Regions from separate parts of the Priestia sp. Y58 genome, predicted to be linked through region 1. Evidence: a T-box and tRNA genes for the amino acid it is inferred to sense, from the RefSeq annotation. Region 1 holds a T-box; the other holds one or more tRNA genes.
The links. A T-box is a leader RNA that pairs with one kind of tRNA and senses whether it is charged. The one in region 1 lies ahead of thrS (threonine--tRNA ligase), so its partner is inferred to be a tRNA-Thr.
Positions count from the first base shown of each region.

Region 2: it encodes a tRNA-Thr, which carries the amino acid that the T-box ahead of thrS (threonine--tRNA ligase) is inferred to sense. The anticodon was not compared.

Region 1 covers NZ_JAKWFL010000003.1:538,570-548,803, forward strand. The annotation lists gene MMB68_RS12770 (cell wall hydrolase) at 1-85, shown strand, start outside; gene MMB68_RS12775 (sulfatase family protein) at 593-2,335, shown strand; T-box leader at 2,727-2,953, shown strand; T-box leader at 2,993-3,221, shown strand; gene thrS (threonine--tRNA ligase) at 3,275-4,492, shown strand; gene MMB68_RS12785 (hypothetical protein) at 4,664-4,870, opposite strand; gene MMB68_RS12790 (amino acid permease) at 5,256-6,656, shown strand; gene MMB68_RS12795 (MFS transporter) at 6,723-7,931, opposite strand; gene MMB68_RS12800 (MarR family winged helix-turn-helix transcriptional regulator) at 8,187-8,648, shown strand; gene MMB68_RS12805 (MMPL family transporter) at 8,645-10,234, shown strand, end outside.
Region 2 covers NZ_JAKWFL010000001.1:137,635-147,868, forward strand. The annotation lists gene MMB68_RS00830 (NAD(P)H-dependent oxidoreductase) at 1-226, opposite strand, end outside; gene MMB68_RS00835 (YwaF family protein) at 367-1,113, opposite strand; gene MMB68_RS00840 (ABC transporter permease/substrate-binding protein) at 1,373-2,896, opposite strand; gene MMB68_RS00845 (ABC transporter ATP-binding protein) at 2,896-3,846, opposite strand; tRNA gene MMB68_RS00850 (tRNA-Thr) at 4,114-4,186, opposite strand; gene MMB68_RS00855 (aromatic ring-hydroxylating oxygenase subunit alpha) at 4,397-5,449, shown strand; gene MMB68_RS00860 (DHA2 family efflux MFS transporter permease subunit) at 5,483-7,006, opposite strand; gene MMB68_RS00865 (TetR/AcrR family transcriptional regulator) at 7,273-8,175, shown strand; gene MMB68_RS00870 (carbohydrate ABC transporter permease) at 8,282-9,103, opposite strand; gene MMB68_RS00875 (carbohydrate ABC transporter permease) at 9,119-10,021, opposite strand; gene MMB68_RS00880 (ABC transporter substrate-binding protein) at 10,045-10,234, opposite strand, start outside.

The sequences.
Region 1 (10,234 bases):
CTTTAATCCTGATAAAACGGGAGATCAATGGCTGCGCCAAAAGCAGGAAACAATTAAAATAGGAAATCATGTATTTGCAAAATAATAAAAAAGCTAATGCCTAGCTACGCGCTGTCATTAGCTTTTTTAGTTATGTACATAAAATACACAGTAGAACAACCTTTAAAATTAGAATTTCATGGTAAAATATAAGAAGTCATTCATAATTAAAAATATGAGGTGATAACGTGAAAGAGAATATGATGTTTGCTTGGATAGCTTCATGGTGAGCTCTTGTCGGTCAGCTCGTTTTTTTTATGGGAGTAGCGCTTTTTACAGGGGATTGGCGCTACATGATGTGAAGTTTTACGATAAGTATAATTGTAGGTATACCTAGTATCATTGGCACCTATAAACGAAATCAGCAGCTAAAAGCATACAAAAAATAAGGAATATCGTATTGAAACGAGCTATGAAAGACTTAGAGAAATCCTCCAAGTCTTTTTTTGTTTGGTTATAAAAAGACATGAACCGTACTCCGTTCTTCTAAAAAAAGTGCTTTTTACATAGTTTATCAATACAGAAAATTTGATAAACACGCGGAGGAGTAAACATGCAGAAACAGCCTAATTTTTTGTTAATTATCGTGGACGAGGAGCGATTTCCACCCTTATATGAAAGTAAAGAACTAAAAAAGTGGAGAAAAAAACATTTAAAAGCACATGAATTTTTAAAACAGCATGGAATGGAGTTTACTCGTCACTACGTCGGTTCTACAGCCTGTTCACCAAGTCGAGCTACATTGTTTACAGGACAATACCCTTCCTTGCACGGAGTTTCGCAAACGCAAGGTATCGCAAAGAAGTCACAAGATCCTGATATGTTTTGGCTGCAGCCTAATACCGTCCCAACGATGGGAGATTATTTTAAGCAGGCTGGGTACCAAACCTTTTATAAAGGAAAATGGCATATTTCTGATGAGAACATCTTAATTCCAGGAACACATAACGTTTTTTCTAGCTATCAGATGCAAACAGGAATACCGGATCCAGAAAAAGAGCGTCTCTATCAACGGGCTAATAAGCTTGAAAAGTTTGGTTTTTCAGAGTGGATTGGTCCAGAGCCGGAAGGGAGAAATCCGCACAATTCTGGTTCATCTGCGGCCATTGGAGTGAGCGGACGAGACGAAATATATGCAGAGGAAATCATAGAGCTTATCCAACGATTAGAATATCAAAAGACTGCGCAGCCTTGGCTCATGGTAGCTTCGTTTGTGAACCCGCATGACATTGCGCTGTTCGGAGCGATTACCAAACACCTTCCTATGTTTCAGTTTTCTATTGACGAGACAACTCCGGACATCGAGCCGCCACCTACCATTAGAGAATCTTTACAAACAAAGCCTAGCGCTCAAAGCAGCTATAAATACATCTACCCAAAAGCGCTGCAGCCGACGCCAAATTCTAGCTTCTACCGGCGCTTATATTATCAGCTTCAAAAAAATGTTGATAAACAAATTTTAAAAGTTCTTCGGACCATCGAACAATCTTCGTTCTATGAAAATACCATTATTATTTTTACGTCTGATCACGGTGATTTGCTTGGGGCTCACGGAGGACTACATCAAAAATGGTACAACATGTATGAAGAATCTATTCATGTGCCGTTTCTCATTCACAACAAGCATTTGTTTCCTAGCTATCAACGTACAGACCTGTTGACTAGTCACGTTGACTTGATCCCGACAATGCTTAGTTTAGCTAATATAGATGCTTCCGCTATTCAAAAGCAACTACAAAAAAGTCATACGGAAGTACATCCATTTGTTGGGCGAGACCTGTCAGGTATACTTCGAGGAGAAACGTGTGCTGAGCAAGAGGAAACAGCGATTTTCTTCATGACGGATGATGACCCGACAAAAGGACTTCACCAAACAAATTTTTTAGGAGAAAGCTACCCGTCAGTTGTTCAGCCTAATCACATTCAAGCGGTCATTGTCGAGTTTTCGTCAGCGGCAGGAAAGGAAGTTTGGAAATACGCTCGCTATCATGATAATCTGCAATTTTGGTCAGCAGCTGACGAAAAAGATGAATTCATTCACGGAGAGCAATATGAAGGTTATCCTGTAAGTTTTACTACCCTTAAAACAACCCGTGTTCCTGATCAAATTGAAATGTACAATTTGACCAAGGATCCGTTAGAAACAGTAAATCTGGCTCACCCGTATTTTTCGACAAATAAAACAAGGGAAATTCAGCGCCAGCTTAATGTTATTCTTAAAGAACAAGTCAGGAAAAAACGGATTTTTCCGCAAAGTGGAAGCATGCATGATGAGCTTCCGTCTAAAGATAGATAAAAAATAGTTTCTACGGATTGAAGTCAAACATTTGGGTAAGCATAAAAAGGTGTATTTAATATTTTAGTATATAAATAAAAAAACCTGATGACGCTTGTGATGTGTTAATTGTTCTGGTTTGGGATAGTATTGGTTTCACTTCGTTAATTCTGCTTAGATAAAACAAATAAGGACTTATAGCATCTTTCTTTTTCGCCTTTATTGTTATGAAAATAAGAATGAAATGTAGTCATTAATAGTATAATAAAAAACTTTTTAAGTCCGTATATTCTTAAGTAACTTTTCAAAAATTTAAGCGTAAAATAATTCTATACCATTAAAAAATAAAAAATTACTTCTTGACTTTTGTTAAATTTATACACTATAATCGCTTTTAACAACTAATAAACAGTATTTGGCAATGAAAAGGACACGAATTAGATGCTGTTTTCTTCGCAGAGAATAGGGTCACTGGCTGAGAGCCCTTAAGAAATCATCTAATTTACCACCTTAGAGCTATTGCAGAGAACGTGCATAACTGAAACTGCAATCGGTAAAACCGTTATCTTTTTTGAGCGTGAAATACGTATAAGTATCTCACGGAATTAGGGTGGTACCACGGCCGCATTCGTCCCTTCACTAGGGATGAGTGCGGCTTTTTATGTAGAAAAAATGAATATACAAGCAATGAAAAGGACATGAATCATTTTTGGATTTTCTTTACAGAGAGTAGGGTCACTGGCTGAGAACCCTTAGAAAACGAAATGAATTTACCACCTTGGAGCTGCGGCGGGGAATGTGTATACACTGAAACCGCAACCGGTAAAACCGTTATCTTTTTAAGCGTAAAATACGTATGGGTATTTTACGGAATTAGGGTGGTACCACGGCCGCATTCGTCCCTTTACTAGGGATGAGTGCGGCTTTTTTGTTGAATAAAAACATATTGGAGGAATGAACATGTCAAAACAAGTGGAAGCAGAAAAGCGAAATCATCAAAAGTTAGGTCAAGAACTGGAGCTGTTTATGTCGATGGAAGAAGCTCCTGGTATGCCGTTTTTCTTACCTAACGGAATGATTATTCGAAATGAGTTAGAAAACTACTGGAAACAAAAGCATTATAAAGCAGGCTATCAAGAAATAAAAACACCCATCATGATGAAACAGGAGCTCTGGGAACAATCAGGACACTGGGAGCACTATCATGAGAATATGTATTTTTCAAATGTTGACAAACAAAACTATGCGATCAAACCGATGAATTGTCCGGGAGCCATTTTATTGTTTAACAGCAAGCGAAGAAGCTACCGAGAACTTCCGATTCGATACGCAGAGCTTGGATTAGTTCATCGTCACGAGCTTTCTGGCTCTTTAAACGGATTGCTAAGAGTCCGTTCATTTACACAGGACGACGCTCATTTATTCGTAGAACTTAGTCAGATTGAAGCTGAGATTAGCCGCATTCTAGCGTTTATCCATGACTTTTACTCACATTTTGGCTTCGATTACAAAGTGGAGCTATCCACACGACCTGAAAAATTCATGGGAGATATTGAAACATGGAACCAAGCAGAAAAGTCGCTTCAATCTGTGTTAAGTGAAAAAGGCTTAGACTATCAGGTAAATGAAGGAGACGGAGCTTTTTATGGGCCGAAAATCGATTTTCATATTTTAGATTCCTTAGGTCGCAGCTGGCAGTGCGGCACAGTTCAGCTTGATTTCCTAATGCCGGAGAAGTTTGACTGTATGTATATTGGAGAAGACAATAAACCGCATCGTCCCGTAATGATTCACCGCGCTATATACGGTTCCGTTGAACGATTTATGGCCATCTTGATTGAACATTACGAAGGTCAATTTCCTCTTTGGTTAGCTCCTGTTCAACTCAAACTATTGCCTATTGCACCGCCGCATATGGAATATGCATATAAAGTGAAACACGAGCTGGAGTTAAAAGGGTATCGTGTTGAAGTAGATGATCGCATTGAAAAAATAGGGCTGAAAATTCGAGAAGCAGAAATGCTGAAAGTTCCTTATATGGCTGTGATAGGAGATAAAGAAGTGGAAAATGAATCGCTTGCTATGCGAAAGCACGGGAAGAAAAATATAGGAACAGTAAGTGTGGAAGAGGCAGCTGTACACTTGAATAAAGAAAAGAATTTAAACAGAGTTTATTGAAGCTATTTACCTTACTAAATAGAAAAATCCGATTTTTTAAGTCGGATAGTGATTCCCTTCATTTTGTCTCACACCAAAATGAAGGGAATATTGAACTAGAAGGGTATAAGATAATATATATCAGCAGTATAACTTTTGCCTTAGACAAACGCCGGTATTTTATAAAAAAATTTATCTTATTCTATTCGAATCGTTTGTACGAGATGAAGCTGAAGCCTCACCTGATGGTTTGTTCATGTTTTGCTGCTCTCGCTTCTTTTTAGAAGGAGAGTAAAAAAGAAATTTAAACATAAAGTATACTCCTAATGCTAGTAAAATACAGCCAATAAGTAAGTTAAACATCTTTCTCCGCCCTTCATACACTTCAGTTTTCATCATTATAACACCCGTTAAGGTAAAACATTCATCATTCTGTAAATAATCCCTATGTCAGGAATTTATATTTGAAGATAGCTAGTAAAAAAGTTATCTAAAAACATATAAAATTATTTTTTAGAATATTATTTTTATTCAAACTTATTATACGTAAGCACAATGATAATCTCTTTATTTAGTTTATAAATCCAAAATAGAGCAATACTAAGAAATCGCTTACAAAAACTCTTGAAATATATATAATGATATTAGTATACTAATAGACAAGTTAGTAATTATTTCTATATAATTACTTCTGTATCTGAAGTGAAAACGCGCAGCCAAATGGGAAAAGACGTCATTTTCAAGTTTTTTAATGGATGAGTGGCAACAGAGAGGAGAGAGTGCAATGGGAAAACTATTTAAAAAGAAGTCAATCGAGCAATTATTAGAACAAAGTCAAAACAAATCTCTAGTCAAAACATTAGGAGCATTCGATTTGACTCTTCTTGGTATTGGAGCCGTAATCGGAACGGGGGTTTTAGTATTAACAGGCTTAGTAGCTGCTAACGATGCGGGGCCAGCCGTTATTTTTTCTTTTATATTGGCTTCTATTGTATGCGGATTTGCAGCGCTGTGCTATGCGGAATTTGCTTCAACTATACCTGTATCTGGTAGCGTTTACACCTATACATACGCAACCATCGGTGAAGTGGTAGCGCACTTAATGGGATGGACGTTGCTTTCCGTCTATTTATTAACGATGTCAGCAGTAGCAAATGGATGGTCTTCTTATTTTAATAACTTTTTAGAAGGCTTTGGTTTTTCGCTGCCAAAAGAATTGATTACGATTCCTGCAAACGGAGGCCTAGTGAACCTTCCTGCTATTTGTATTACACTACTTATTACATGGCTGCTTTCAAGAGGAACAAAAGAAAGTAAAAAAGTGAATAACTTTATGGTGCTTGTTAAATTATTTATTATCCTTCTCTTTATTATTGTAGGGGCTTTTTATGTGAAACCGTCTAATTGGACTCCTTTTATGCCTTATGGAATTGAAGGTGTTGTGACAGGGGGAGCGGCCGTATTTTTTGCTTTTTTAGGTTTTGATGCCTTGTCTACATCAGCAGAAGAAGTAAAGAATCCGCAGCGCAATTTGCCAATTGGAATCATTAGCTCACTCGTGATCTGCACAATTATTTATGTAGCGGTATGCCTTGTTATGACTGGAGTTGTTTCGTACAAAGAACTGAATGTTCCAGAAGCAATGGCTTATGTTCTCCACTCAGTAGGACAAAATGCAGTGGCAGGAGTTATTGCTGCAGGAGCTGTCATTGGAATTATGGCTGTTATTTTCGCCTACATTTATGCAGCAACACGCATTTTATTCTCAATGAGCCGCGACGGCTTGCTGCCAAAAGCATTTGCTAAAACAAATGAGAAAACAGGAGTTCCGACTCTCTCCACTTGGCTAGTAGGAATTATCGGAGCGTTAATTTCAGGATTTATCGATCTAAAAGAACTTGCGAATTTAGCAAATATCGGAGCTCTTTTAACTTTCGGTATGGTGGGCGTCAGCATTATCATCTTACGCAAAACGCACCCAACTTTAAAACGTGGATTTACAATGCCGTTTGTCCCGGTTTTACCAATTTTATCTGTATTATCTTGTTTATTTTTAATGATTAATCTTCCTAAAACAACATGGCTATATTTTAGCATATGGATTGTGCTTGGTATATTTGTGTATATAGGTTATTCTCGTAAACACAGTCGATTAACAAGTAAAGAAATGAAAAAAGCGAGTTAGAAGCAAAAAAGAGCCTTTCATCCAAGAAAGGCTCTTTTTTTTGCTTTTTGTTCAGTTGTTAGACAGTTAGGACGATTGTTCACTATGTTTTTTGCGTGTTTCCACAATAAACAGACAAGTGCTAATAACAAAAGCCGTTCCTACAAAAATGGCGCCAACCCAAGGAAGTGAAGTAAGTCCCATATGGTTAATAATTACGCCTCCGAAAAAGGCGCCAAAAGCATTTCCTAAGTTAGCAAATGAGTGATTCGAAGTAGAAGCTAAAGCAGGTGCTTCCTGTGCTAAGTTCATAATTTTCACTTGAATACCAGGCATTACAGCAAATGCTGCTGCTCCCCAGAAAAACAGCGTGATAATCGCTGCTGTTGGGCTTTTGACAGTAAACGTAAAAATAGTCAGCACAATACAAAGAAAAGCAAAGATACCTACAACCGAAGGCATTAACTTCCAGTCTGCAAGCTTTCCTCCAACAACATTTCCAAGCGTAACGCCGCATCCGTACAATACAAGTATCCACGTAACACTGTGTTCACTTACTCCCGTAACGTCTTCAAGAAGTGGTGTAATGTACGTAAATACAGTAAATAAACTACCGCACCCTATTGCGCTTAAAAGAAGCATCACAAGAAGTTTTGGTTGGCTAAAAGCAGCAAACTGCTGTTTTAGACCCGTTAATTTTTCTTGACCAAGCTTTGGGATAAATAGAATAATACCGATAAATGCAATGATTCCCATAATGGTAATAGCCCCAAACGAAGCTCTCCAACCTAAGTGTTGGCCAATAAATGTTCCTACAGGAACGCCGATGATATTTGCAATGGTTAAACCTGCCATCATCGTTGCGACAGCACTTGCTCGCTTATGCGGTTGTACGAGCCGTGAAGCAATAACAGCGCCTACTCCAAAGAAAGTACCATGACATAATGCCGTAACTAAACGAGCTCCCATCAAAATTCCATAGTTAGGTGCAATAATAGCAATCGCATTTCCGAGAATAAATAAAAGCATGAGTAAACAAAGCAGAAGCTTTTGAGGAAGTCGATGAGTGAAAATGGTTAAAATTGGCGCGCCAATCGCTACTCCTAAAGCATAGCTCGTAATTAGCTGACCAGCAGTCGAAATGCTAACATGAAGGTCTTCTGCAACGTTAGGCAGTATCCCCATAATAACGAATTCCGTCATTCCAATAGCAAAAGCTCCAAGAGTCAACGAGATGAGAGCAATTGGAAAGGAATCTTTCTTACTGACCTGCTCATTAGCATGCATTGTATTCATGTGTGATCACCCTTTCTGTGTATAAAATTTATATCTCCTTGAAAAGAAGTCAATTACTAATAATACTTAAGTGATGGAGCTTTGACAACCAAAAAAGCTGATGTAAGCGGTATCTTTTAGAATTCCGTTTATCTTTATCATATATGAAGACAGTCAGACATAAATTTATTGACAGAATAAAGTTTAGTCCTATAAACTATTTTTAAAGTTGAATAGTTTATACCTATAAACTAAATGAGCAAAGGAGGGAAAGAAGTGACGAAAAGCAAGTTATATCAAGCTGTAGAACTTTTTGAAGAAGTGCTGTTTGTAGGAACAGAAGTCATTCACAGAGAGCTGAGCCATAACCTCTTCGAACATGTCTCAAGGCAGCAGTTTGATTTGTTAAATAGTTTAATGATTAAAGGTCCATCTTCACCTGGCAGTCTTGCTGTCTTGCAAGGTGTTCATAAAAGTGCCATTTCGAATCGAATCAAAAAACTGCTCGAAAAAGGGCTTGTGGAGTGGGACACTAATGAACTAGAGAGCGATAAACGTTCTAAGCTTATTAAGATTACGACTGAAGGAGAAAAGGTAATACATGACGGAAATGCCGCGTGTTTTAGTATCATTGAGAATTTGTTTGATGATGTAGAAGAAGAAAAAATAGATACATTTATTGAAATTCTTACAATGGCAAAAGAAAAGTTAACTATAAAAGGGGAAAGCAAAAAATGAAATTTATTGTGAAATTTAAATGGATGATTGCGGCCTTTATTTTAGCTTTAACAGTTATATTGATGCTAACGGCACCCAATTTAACAAAGCTTGCAAGTGAAAAAGGTCAGTCTCAGCTTCCTGATGATGCCGTTTCATCTAGAGCCAGCCAAATTTTAAAAGATGCCGGGGAAGATAGTAATACCATCAGTATGGTGATTAAGCTAGATAAAGCATTAGATAAAAATAGTGAGAAACAAATACAGAAAATCATTGATAAGACAGAGAGAATTAAAGGTGTAAAAGATGTCACAACGCCTTTAACAGACGATCAAGATGTTCGTAATCAATTAATGTCTAAAGACAAAAAAACCGTTTTAGTTCCGGTTACTGTCAGTGGATCGGATGAAAAAGTTGAAAAAATAGCGAATCAGATTTATGATAACGTGCCAAAGAACGTTACGGCATATGTAACAGGTGCATCTCTTATTAATCAAGATTTTGCACACAGTTCAGAAGAAGGGTTAAAGAAAACCGAGTTTATTACCATCTTCTTGATTTTAGGTTTGCTTCTACTTGTTTTCCGTTCAGTCGTGACGCCGTTTATTCCTATTTTAATTGTGGGAATCACATACTTAATCAGTCAATCGTTACTAGGTATTTTAGTTAAAAATGTCGATTTTCCAATCTCAACGTTCACGCAAACGTTCTTAGTAGCTATTTTGTTTGGAATTGGTACGGATTACTGCATTCTTTTACTTAATCGTTTCCGTGAAGAATTGGCAAACGGACATGATAAAGTAGAGGCCACAATCACGGCTTATCGTACAGCAGGAAGAACGCTATTTATCAGCGGAATTGCCGTATTTATTGGGTTTGCAGCCATTGGATTTGCCAAGTTTGCTATTTTTCAGTCGGCTGTCGGGGTAGCAGTGGGCGTAGGTGTACTGCTAGTCATTTTATTTACTCTGCTTCCACTTTTTATGGTTACGCTTGGAGAAAAATTATTTTGGCCGTCTAAAAAAGTGGCTTCTCATAGCGATAATAAGCTGTGGGGCTTTTTAGGAAAAAAGGCAGTGGCGCGACCGTTCGTGTTTTTAGTCATTACAGCGATTATTACCGTGCCTTTTATTGTAACGTATGACTCAAAAGTATCGTTTGATTCTACTGCTGAAATCAGCAGTGATTATAAATCTATAAAAGGACTAAACGCCATCAGTGACGCACTGGGAGAAGGAAAAGCGTTTCCTGTCAATGTTGTTATTAAAGGAGATAAAGAGTTAACAAAGGCGGATGTTATTCCTTATTTAGGAAATATAAGCAAAGCAATTGAAAAAGTGGATCACGTGGACTCTGTCATGACGATCACACAGCCTACTGGAGAAAAGATTGATGATTTATATGTTAATTCACAGCTGGGTTCTGTATCAGACGGAATCAAAGAGGCTGTTAAAGGAATCGGAGATGTACAAAAAGGATTAAGTGATATTGAAAAAGGGCTAAATCAAATAGCTGACCAAACCGGTTCCGCTTCTAAAGAATCTGGCGGGTCACTTGCACCTGCCGCAGACGGATTAGCTCAAATTAATCAACAGCTGCAGCTTGTC
Region 2 (10,234 bases), on a different contig from region 1:
TTAAGAGTGCCGGTGAGCTGTACCAGTAAAATGGAAATTGAAAAACAATACGATCGAATTGAACAGCTAACTCCTGCTCTTTTTCTACATCAATTTTGAAATCGGGATAGTTTGCATATAAATCATGAACGTACACATCCTTCTCTTTTTTTACTCGCTCTGCCCACGCTTTATTAATACGAGAAGATGCTAAGTTTGGATGCGCTAAAATAACCAGTGTTTTCATTTTGATACTCTCCTTCTGATGTCTGTGCTTACTTTTTTCTTTTCTATTTTTTACGCTTGCCTCTCACGGCTTGTTCAGTCATTCTTTCCTTTTCCTTCAGAAAATCCGAGTTAGTTTACACTTATAAACTACCAGTATTATCATTCTGCTTCAATAAAATTGACTTTGCTTTTATCATTTTCAATTTTTTTATGTACCCAAAACGGCAGATAAAGGACAAGAAAGCTAAAAATCATGATTCCTTCAATCCATACTAAATACCAAGGATGAGGTCCAAGAACATCCAGCAAGGAAGCGTGCTCTGGCTTTTTCATCATGTATAAATAATTCGCCCCGAGTAAACGATTCATGACATAGATAAAACCTCCGTACAGATTAACAAATACTACGCTTACCCACAAAGAACGAAACGTCGGCTCATATCTGCAGACAGCAATTAGCATACAGCAAGCAAGTACCACACCGCCATGCGATACATAAAACTGCACATAGCGAAACTGGGCATACGCATAGCCGCCAAGGTCTGGGGTAATCATCGCTTGAACAGAGCTGCTGATTCCTGCGAAGTACACAAAATAAAAAAGAAACCTGCTTTTGGTTATCAGCATAACAGCAGCCAGCAGCACGACTATGTCACTGAGCTGAAGAGGCAAGGAAGTTTCAGCAGACCACTGATGACATACGATTTCCCAAGCCTGGTAGGCCGTTTCTGAAGTAATTAGAACGAGTGAAATCAAAACGAACACAAACCTCTTTTTTCGCAGCTGCTTTCGACACAAAAAAATAAATGCTCCTATGATCACGATAATAGCTAAAGTTACAAGATGTTCAACTGAAAAAAGCTGAAAGGAATGTTGTGCAGGATGACACGTAAAAAATGAATTCATAAAAGCGCCTCCCTTCCATCAGAAAACAAATTCGGTACCTTTAGCTTGTTCATAAGGCCTCATTTTCATTAATGCTTCTCTCGCATAAAAAAGAGATTGAGACCTAACAAAATCACGCCAATCTAAAGACGGACGAATGGAGTAAATAATCGAGTATGAATCAACTGCTAGAACCAACTAAAATAAAAAGATCCGAACGATTCATCATTCGGATCTTTTTTCAACTAACATACTGTTGTCCTAGCTTTTTTCTTCGTTTTTACTCTTTAATTAATCCTTTTTTCACTAAGAATTGATGAGCAACTTCTTCAGCTGTTTTTCCTTTTGCATTTACTTGATAGTTCATTTCACGCATTTCGTCATCACTGATTTTACCGCCCAGTTGATTTAAGATTTTTTTCAGTTCAGGATGCTCTTTTAGCGTATCTTCACGAAGCACAGGCGCTCCTTGATACGGAGGGAAGAACTGCTGATCGTCTTTTAAGACTTTCAAACCAAACTGTTTGATTTCAGGATCTGTTGCGTAAGCATCCAGCATATTAATATCGCCTTTTTCTACAGCGCGATAGCGAAGCTTCGGCTCCATCGTTTTAATATTCGGGAAGGTAAGACCATATTCTTTTTGAATGCCTACATAGCCGTCTTCACGATCTTTAAACTCCAGCGTAAACCCTGCTTTTACTTTATCTGTTGCATTTGCCAAATCTGAAACGGTAGTTAGATTATTTTCTTTTGCAAATTCTTTTGTTACGGTCAATGTGTACGTGTTGTTAAACTTCATTGGATCTAAATAGACAATGCCGAATTTCTTTTGAAATCCTTCTTTTGCCTGCTTGTACACCTCTGTTTCATCTTTGCTGTCCGGCTGTTCCTTTAGATGCGTCACAATGGCTGTACCCGTATATTCAGGGTACAAATCAATTTCCTTGTTACGCAGAGCCTCAAATACAAATACTGTTTTTCCAAGCGACGATCGAAGATTTACTTTCATATCGGTTTGATCTTCAATTAATTCTTTGTACATATTAATTAAAATATCTTGTTCTGCACCAATTTTACCTCCGATAACAAGGTCTGGTTTTGTTGCGCTCATAGCTGCAAACGGAGAAACAAGAATGAGTATTAATACGATGATCATAATAAACGAGCGTTTTTTGGACCCTTTTTTAGCTGAGTGTTCAATCGTTCGCAAAATTCCATCAAAAATAAGCGCTAATAATGCTGCTGGAATGGCTCCTAATAAAATCAAACTATTATCGCTTCGGTCAATACCAAGCAAAATTAAGCTTCCGAGTCCGCCCGCTCCGATAAGAGCCACGATTGTCGCTGTACCAATAATGAGTACCATCGCTGTGCGAATCCCGGCCATAATGACAGGAAGCGCTAGAGGAAGTTCTACTTTAATTAATCGTCTCCACGAGTTCATCCCCATGGCTTTGGATGCTTCAATTAAAGATGGGTCCACTTCTTTAATTCCGGTATATGTATTTCGTACAATAGGAAGAAGCGAATATAAAAACAGTGCAATAACCGCGGGAAAGGTTCCAATTCCGACAAGAGGAATCAGTAATCCTAATAAAGCGAGTGAAGGAATGGTTTGCAGTACGGCTGTTACGCCAATGATCGGTTCAGCAATGCGGTCATGTCTCGTTAAGTACAGTCCGAGCGGCACTGAAATTAATACGGCGATAACAAGGGCCAGTACTGAAATTTGAATGTGTTCAAGAAGAGCTTGAAACAGTGCGTCTCCTCGTTGATCTAGTAATGTGCTTAGTGCATTCATTACAGCGTTCCTCCTTCTTTCGTCTTATCAGAAAGAAACGCTAATAGAGTTTTGCGCGTTACAACGCCAATGCGTTTGCTCCCTTTTTTCACGGCTATTGCTTCATGGTCGTAAAGGGCGTCCATTGCCTGCTGAACAGTAGCGGTTGAAGCTAGCTCTTCAGTAGGTTCTACGTCTGGCTGTTCACTTTCTTTGAGAAACATATCCAATGTCTCAAATAAAGCATTTCCTTGATTTCCAATAAACGTTTTTACAAATTCATTCTTAGGCTTTTGAATGAATTCCTCCGGGGTTCCAACTTGAACAATTTCCCCGTCTTTCATTAGGCAGATACGATCTCCAAGCGTCATCGCTTCGCTCATATCGTGCGTAACAAACACAAATGTTTTTTTGATTTTTTCTTTTAAGCTAATAACATCTTGCTGAAGCTGTTCGCGGCTTAACGGATCGAGGGCACTAAAGGGTTCGTCCATTAAAATAACGGGGGGATCAGCTGCGAGGGCACGTGCTACACCTACACGTTGCTGCTGGCCACCTGAGAGCTCAGACGGCTTTCGATTTCGATACTGCTTTGGGTCTAGTCCTACCAAGGTAAGCAGTTCATCAATGCGCGTTTTGATTTTGTTTTTCTTCCAATGCTTCATCTCGGGTACAATAGCTATATTTTCAGCGATGGTCATATGAGGAAAAAGAGCAATCTGCTGCAAGACATAACCAATGTTCCAGCGTAGCTCATGTATGTTGTGGTCCGATACGAGCTTATCTTTTATGTATAGTTCTCCTTCGGTAATATCATGAAGACGGTTAATCATTTTTAAGGTGGTTGTTTTCCCACACCCACTCGGACCAATTAAAACGAAAAACTCTCCTTCGTTAATTTCTAGATTAATATTTTTCACGGCGGTCGTACCGTCTGGATATTGCTTTGACACATTCTTAAACGTAATCAAATTACCGTTCACACTCCCTGTTGAAATTTAACCCCCCCAGTTTCGTGTACCCAATACTTAGAGGCAATAAACATTCTTTTAAGATTATTTCTGAATATGATTCATAAGACATAGTGAAAAAGATACACATGTTTTCTCACAGCGTCCTAATAAGGCTATCAAACTGTTAAAATTTTCACAAGGCGGGGAAGAATAATTCGGAGAAGAATTTTAAAGCCAACACAGATAAAAAAACCTTCTTTCAACAAGAAAGAAGGTTTTTTAGTATGCTAGCGACAGGGATCGAACCTGCGACCTCTTGCTTACCATGCAAGTGCTCTACCTACTGAGCTACACCAGCGTCTTGGAAAATTATATCACGTTTAAATTCATTTAGGAAGCGCTTTTTTAAATTTTTTTATTAGTATATTCTCTAATTTGCGTCTTCTGAAATTCGCACTTTCTACAAAGTTCCATATTTTATGTTAGAACTCCTTACATAAATTGTGTGAATTTTCTTTTTTTATATTACCCTTAGTAAAAGAGCTTACAAAAGAAGGGAAGAAAATAGATGGAACAACAACCAACCATGACCAAATCAAAAACGGCAACTCCCTACCCAAGAGACTGCACGTTCAGCCTGGAAGATTGGACGACGCTCGCTAAGTATTGGTACCCCGTCGCACGCTGCAGTGATGTAACAGAGAAACCAACGTCCGTAAAACTGCTAGATGTAAATCTAGTTCTATACCGTACCACACACAAAGTAGTAGCGGCTCGTGATTTATGCGTTCACCGAGGCACCCCCCTTAGCATGGGCTGGGTGGAAGATGATGAAATTGTCTGTCCTTACCACGGCTTCCGCTATGCAACGGACGGCGCATGCACATCGATTCCAGCTCACCCTGATGCCAACATTTCTCCCCGCCTGTGTATGGCCGTCTATCCAGTTATTGAACGATTTGGATTAGTGTGGACTTCCCTGACAGGAGAACAAGATAACCTGCCTTACTTCGATGCGTGGGAGGACCCTGATTTTCAGCAAATTGTTTGTCCGAGCTTTGATATCATGGGTTCGGCCGGTCGTCAAATGGAAGGCTTTTTAGACGTAGCTCATTTTGCTTGGGTTCACACGGACACATTTGGTGATCGAAACAACGCCTTTGTGCCTAAATATAAAGTAAGCGATACAGAGTATGGGCTTCATGTAGAATATACGAGCACCATGAGCAATTATTCCAAAGAACAGCAGCATTTAAATCCACCTGATTTTAAATGGCTTCGCGTCTTTGATGTTTATCCGCCGTTTGCAGCTACGCTAAAAGTATACTTCCCAGAAGGCGCAGAGCTGTGGATTATGAATGCAGTCTCTCCTATTTCAGCCCGCGAAACACGTTTATTCGCACCAATTGCTCGAAACTTTGACAAAGATTCTCCCGTTGAAGGTGTGTATGACTTTAACCTTCGCGTCTTTGACGAAGACCGTGAAATGGTTGAAAACCAAAAACCTGAAGACTTGCCTTTAGACCTGCAGATGGAAGCGCATATTATGGCTGATCAAACGTCCATCGGCTACCGGAAATTATTAAAGAAAATGGGCTTAAGCTTTAGATATACAAGCTAAAAAAATCCCCGCTGTCTCAGCGGGGATTTTTTTTCATTTAGCAAATTGCTCGCGTCCTGCTTTTTCCTTTATCACTTCATCTTCACTTGCCGGCGTTGCGCGTTTCATAAACAATGAAAGAATTAAGGCAACTACCACTAGTACTACTGAGACAGCAAACGCATCGTTAATCCCTTGTACCATTGCCTGCATCCCAATCTGTTCTTTCATTTGAGCTGCTCCGGCTGCGGTTGCATTCGCTGCTCCTGCTCCGCTCATTGCATCTTGAGCGAGCTCTTTTGCATGCGTAGCTGTACGGTTTGACATCACCGTTACTAATAGAGCCGAACCAATAGCTCCTGATACTTGTTGAAGCGTATTGTTCATGGCAGTACCATGCGGATTAAAGCGCTGCGGCAGCTGATTTAATCCGTTTGTCATAACCGGCATCATCACCATGGACATTCCGAACATGCGAAGCGTGTAAAGCGTAATGAGCGTTGTATACGTCGTATCAAGCTCTAAGTTACTGAAGAAATACGTCGTAACGGCTGTAATCGTCAGACCCGTTACAGCCAGTGCACGCGCTCCGAATTTATCAAATAATTTTCCGGTAATCGGTGACATCACACCCATTAATAGCGCACCTGGAAGCATTAGTAATCCTGAATGAAGCGGAGAAATGCCTCGTACCGTTTGAACATAAATTGGCATTAGCAGCATGGCTGAGAATAATGCCATTGTGATCACCATTGAAATCGTTGATGATAAAGCAAACATTGGATATTTAAAAATGCGAAATTCAAGCATAGGTGTTTTCAGCTTGAACTGACGCGTAATAAATAAAATCAGAGACACAGCTCCTACGATAATGGTGCCGTATACTTCCACAGAATCCCAGCCTTTATCCCCTGCTGAGCTAAATCCGTATAGAAGTCCTCCAAATCCAATTGTAGATAACACAAGTGATAGGAAATCCAAATTGATTTCCACTTTTTCTTTTTTGTCTTTTAATAGGAAGAAAGCGCCTATTAACACAATTGCTGCAATTGGCGTAACAAGGTGGAACAGCATTCTCCACTCATAGTGTTCAATTAGCCACCCTGATAAGGTAGGACCAATTGCCGGAGCAAAAATCATAACTAAACCGAAAATCCCCATCGCAGCTCCGCGTTTTTCTAATGGAAAACTTGTGAGCAATACGTTCATTAAAAGCGGCATCATAATGGCTGCGCCTGATGCTTGAATAATACGAGCGGTTAACAAGACCGAAAAGACGGACGAAGCACCGGCAAGTATTGTTCCTGCTGTAAATAAAGTCATCGCCGTTAAAAATAAGCCTCTCACAGAATAGCGCTGAATTAAAAAAGCGGTAGTTGGAATCATAATACCATTCACTAACATATAACCAGTAGAAAGCCACTGGACGGTTGACGTTGTCACATCTAAGTCTTTCATAATAGACGGAAGCGCAACATTTAATAACGTTTCATTCAACAATGAGATAAAAGCGCCTATTAACAAAATAGCAATTATGCCATAAGGCGGCTTTTCCATTTGATTTATCGATTGACTCATTATTGTACCCCCTTATACTTTAAGTTCATTTTTTTAGACACATGTTCTACATAGAGTATATTATACTGTGAGTTCAATTTATGCAAGTGAAAAATCCTGCGTTAATTTTCTTTATTTACTGAGCTTTTTTTAACGGTACAGTCCTTTTATATCAATACATATACGCAATATCATAATTCGCTTCAAAAAGAACATTTGTGTAAACGCTTTAAATCATGTATCATAAAGTTGGACCATGAGTCTAATTTTATATTTAGGTGATAATAATGAATAACCGAAAACAGCAAGTTGTAAAAAATGCACACCATCTCTTCGTTGAAAAAGGATTTCAAGCTACTTCTATTCAAGACATCATTGATTATAGCGGCATTTCAAAAGGAACATTCTACAACTATTTTTCTTCAAAAAATGAATTATTAATCGCTGTTTTCACATGGCTTCATACGACCATTGAACAAGAGCGGAATCAGCTGCTGGTTGGTAAAAGTCTGAACGATGTAGATATATTTGTTAAACAAATTGATGCACAGATGAAAAACCATCACAAACATAAATTTTTTACATTACTTGAAGAAGTATTTGTTTCCAATGACCCTGATTTAAAAGCATACATAAAAAAAACCCAGTTTATTGAAGTAAACTGGTTCTACAAACGGTTCATTGATTTATTTGGAGAAGAAAAAAAACCGTACCTGCTAGATTGCGCAATTATGTTTCTTGGCATGCTTCATCGCAACTTTCACTATAATTTTATGGTTAACGGCACAAGTACCGATCCGCATGAAATTATAAGCTACAGTGTCAAGCGCCTGCTTCCTCTTGTAGACGAAGTAGCAAATTCAGGAGACATTTTGCTCAATCCGCAAACGATTAAAGAATGGCTTCCATCTTGCCCGAATACTAAAAATCAAATAGAACAGGACATTTCTGCAGCACTTATCGATTTAAAAAAACAAGTTCACAAACAATTTACGGATGAATTTGAACGTCAAAAATGCACAGAGCTTATTAGTTTTATTGAAGAAGAGCTGTTTAAACAATCAAATCCCCGCAAATTTGTTGTTGATAGTGCTCTTCATTCGTTACAGCAGATGTCTGTCAACAAAAGTAAGACAAGGCTAGAGGATTTACAGACGATGATTGATCAGTATGTGAGTGAACTTCATTAAAAACATATGAAATTCACGTTCATCATAATAACCAAAAACGAACGATTAATTAAATTAATCGTTCGTTTATAATTCTAACTAAAATATTTTTATCCCAGCCTCTTTTTTATTTTCCTCCAGTAAACGAGATTCCTTTAATAAAATATTTATTAAAAAACGCATAAATGAGTAAAATGGGAAGTGTAAAAACCATGGAAGCTGCCATAATATAGTTCCAATAACTGATATACTGACCTTTGAATGTGTTGAGACCTAAAGTTAATGTAAACATATTTTCATCAGACATCACAATTAAAGGCTTCATAAAATCATTCCAAAATCCCATAAATACAAAAATCGTTTGTGCTGCTAGGGCAGGTTTTGCAAGTGGAAGGACTATTTTAAAGAATGTTCCAAACTTTGATAACCCATCCAACTCCGCTGCTTCTTCAAGCTCTTTTGGGAAATTAATAAAAAATTGACGCATCATAAATATAAATGTCGCATTCACCATTCCGGGTACAATCATTCCCTGATAGGTATTTAACCAGCCTAACTCTTTCAAAATTAAAAAATTAGGGATCATGGTTACTTGTCCAGGAATCATAAGAACAGCTAAAATAATAATAAACAAACTTTTCTTTCCCGGGAAACTGAGGCGTGCAAGGGCATAACCAGCCATTGAGTTAAATAGCAAATTCAGAGCTGTTCCTACAACAGCAATAAATAAGCTATTAAACATCCAGCGAGGGAACAACTTTTGTTCCACAAAAATTTGTTTATAGTTGTCTAGCGTAAAGTGTTTCGGAATAAAGTTCACCGTACCTGACACAATTTCTTCAAGCGTTTTGAAAGAAGCTGACAGCGCCCAAATAAATGGGATCAGCGTAATCAGCGCATATATGCTTAAAATCGTATATAAAATGAGGACTCCCGTTTTCTTCTTCACTTTTTTCTTCCCCCCTTAGTACATACTTTCTTCTTTTGAAAACTTTCGCTGAATAACCGTTGCCACCAAAATCACGAGCGCCAGCATAAAGGCTAGTGCTGCAGCATACCCCATGGTACCTAAATTTTTAAATGCATATTGATAAATAAGAAGAACAACAGTCAGAGTGGAGTTATTAGGACCTCCTGAGCCTCCTGAGAAAATAAATGATTGATCAAATAACTGAAACGTACCAATTAGTCCCATGATCACTACGAACGATGTAACCGGCCTCAGATTTGGAACTGTAATATGCCAAAATCGTTGAAACACATTAGCACCATCTAACTGAGCTGCTTCATACAGCGAATCGGGTACGTCCTGCAAAGCTGCCAAATAAATAACCATAAAAAATGGCGCTGTTGCCCAGATGTTCATAATCATAATGGCAATTAAAGCAACTTGCGGATCTCCAAGCCAATTGTAAGTTGGAAGACCAACAAACTTTAGAAACTCGTTCACAATCCCATTCTGATTGTACATCCACATAAAAATAAGCGTTAATACAGCCGATGATGTAAGCGTAGGTAAAAAATAAATAATACGAAAAACTTTTTCTGCTTTTAGCCCTGCATTTAATGTGGCAGCCAGTATAAGTGCCAATGCGGTTTGTACCGGTACAACAATTACTACATACTTCACCGTATTCCAAAGAGCAATTTTAGCTTTGTCATCTTCAAGGACCTTCATGTAGTTCTCAAGCCCTCGAAAATGGAACTCAGTCCCCCCCAACAACTGAACTTTATGTAAGGATAAAAATATGGCGTAAAAAATAGGTGCAATAACAAATAACAAAAGCACAAACAGTGTAGGTGACATAAAAGCATATCCTTGCCCAACATCACGAGGTTTGTACGTTCGTATTTTTCTGTTTTTCATTTCCTCCACTCCCCCGCCTAGTCTTATTGATAAATACTAATCTCTTGGTTTGCCTGCTTTTGTGCTTTTTTCAAAGCTGTTTCTAAATCACTTTGTCCTAAAAAGGCGCTTAAAAACTGGTTATTAAAGTTATTCATGATAATAGGTAAATACGGGCCGTCTTGCCAGACAGTAGCATAAGCAGCTCCTTTTACTAATGGACCTCGTTTTTGG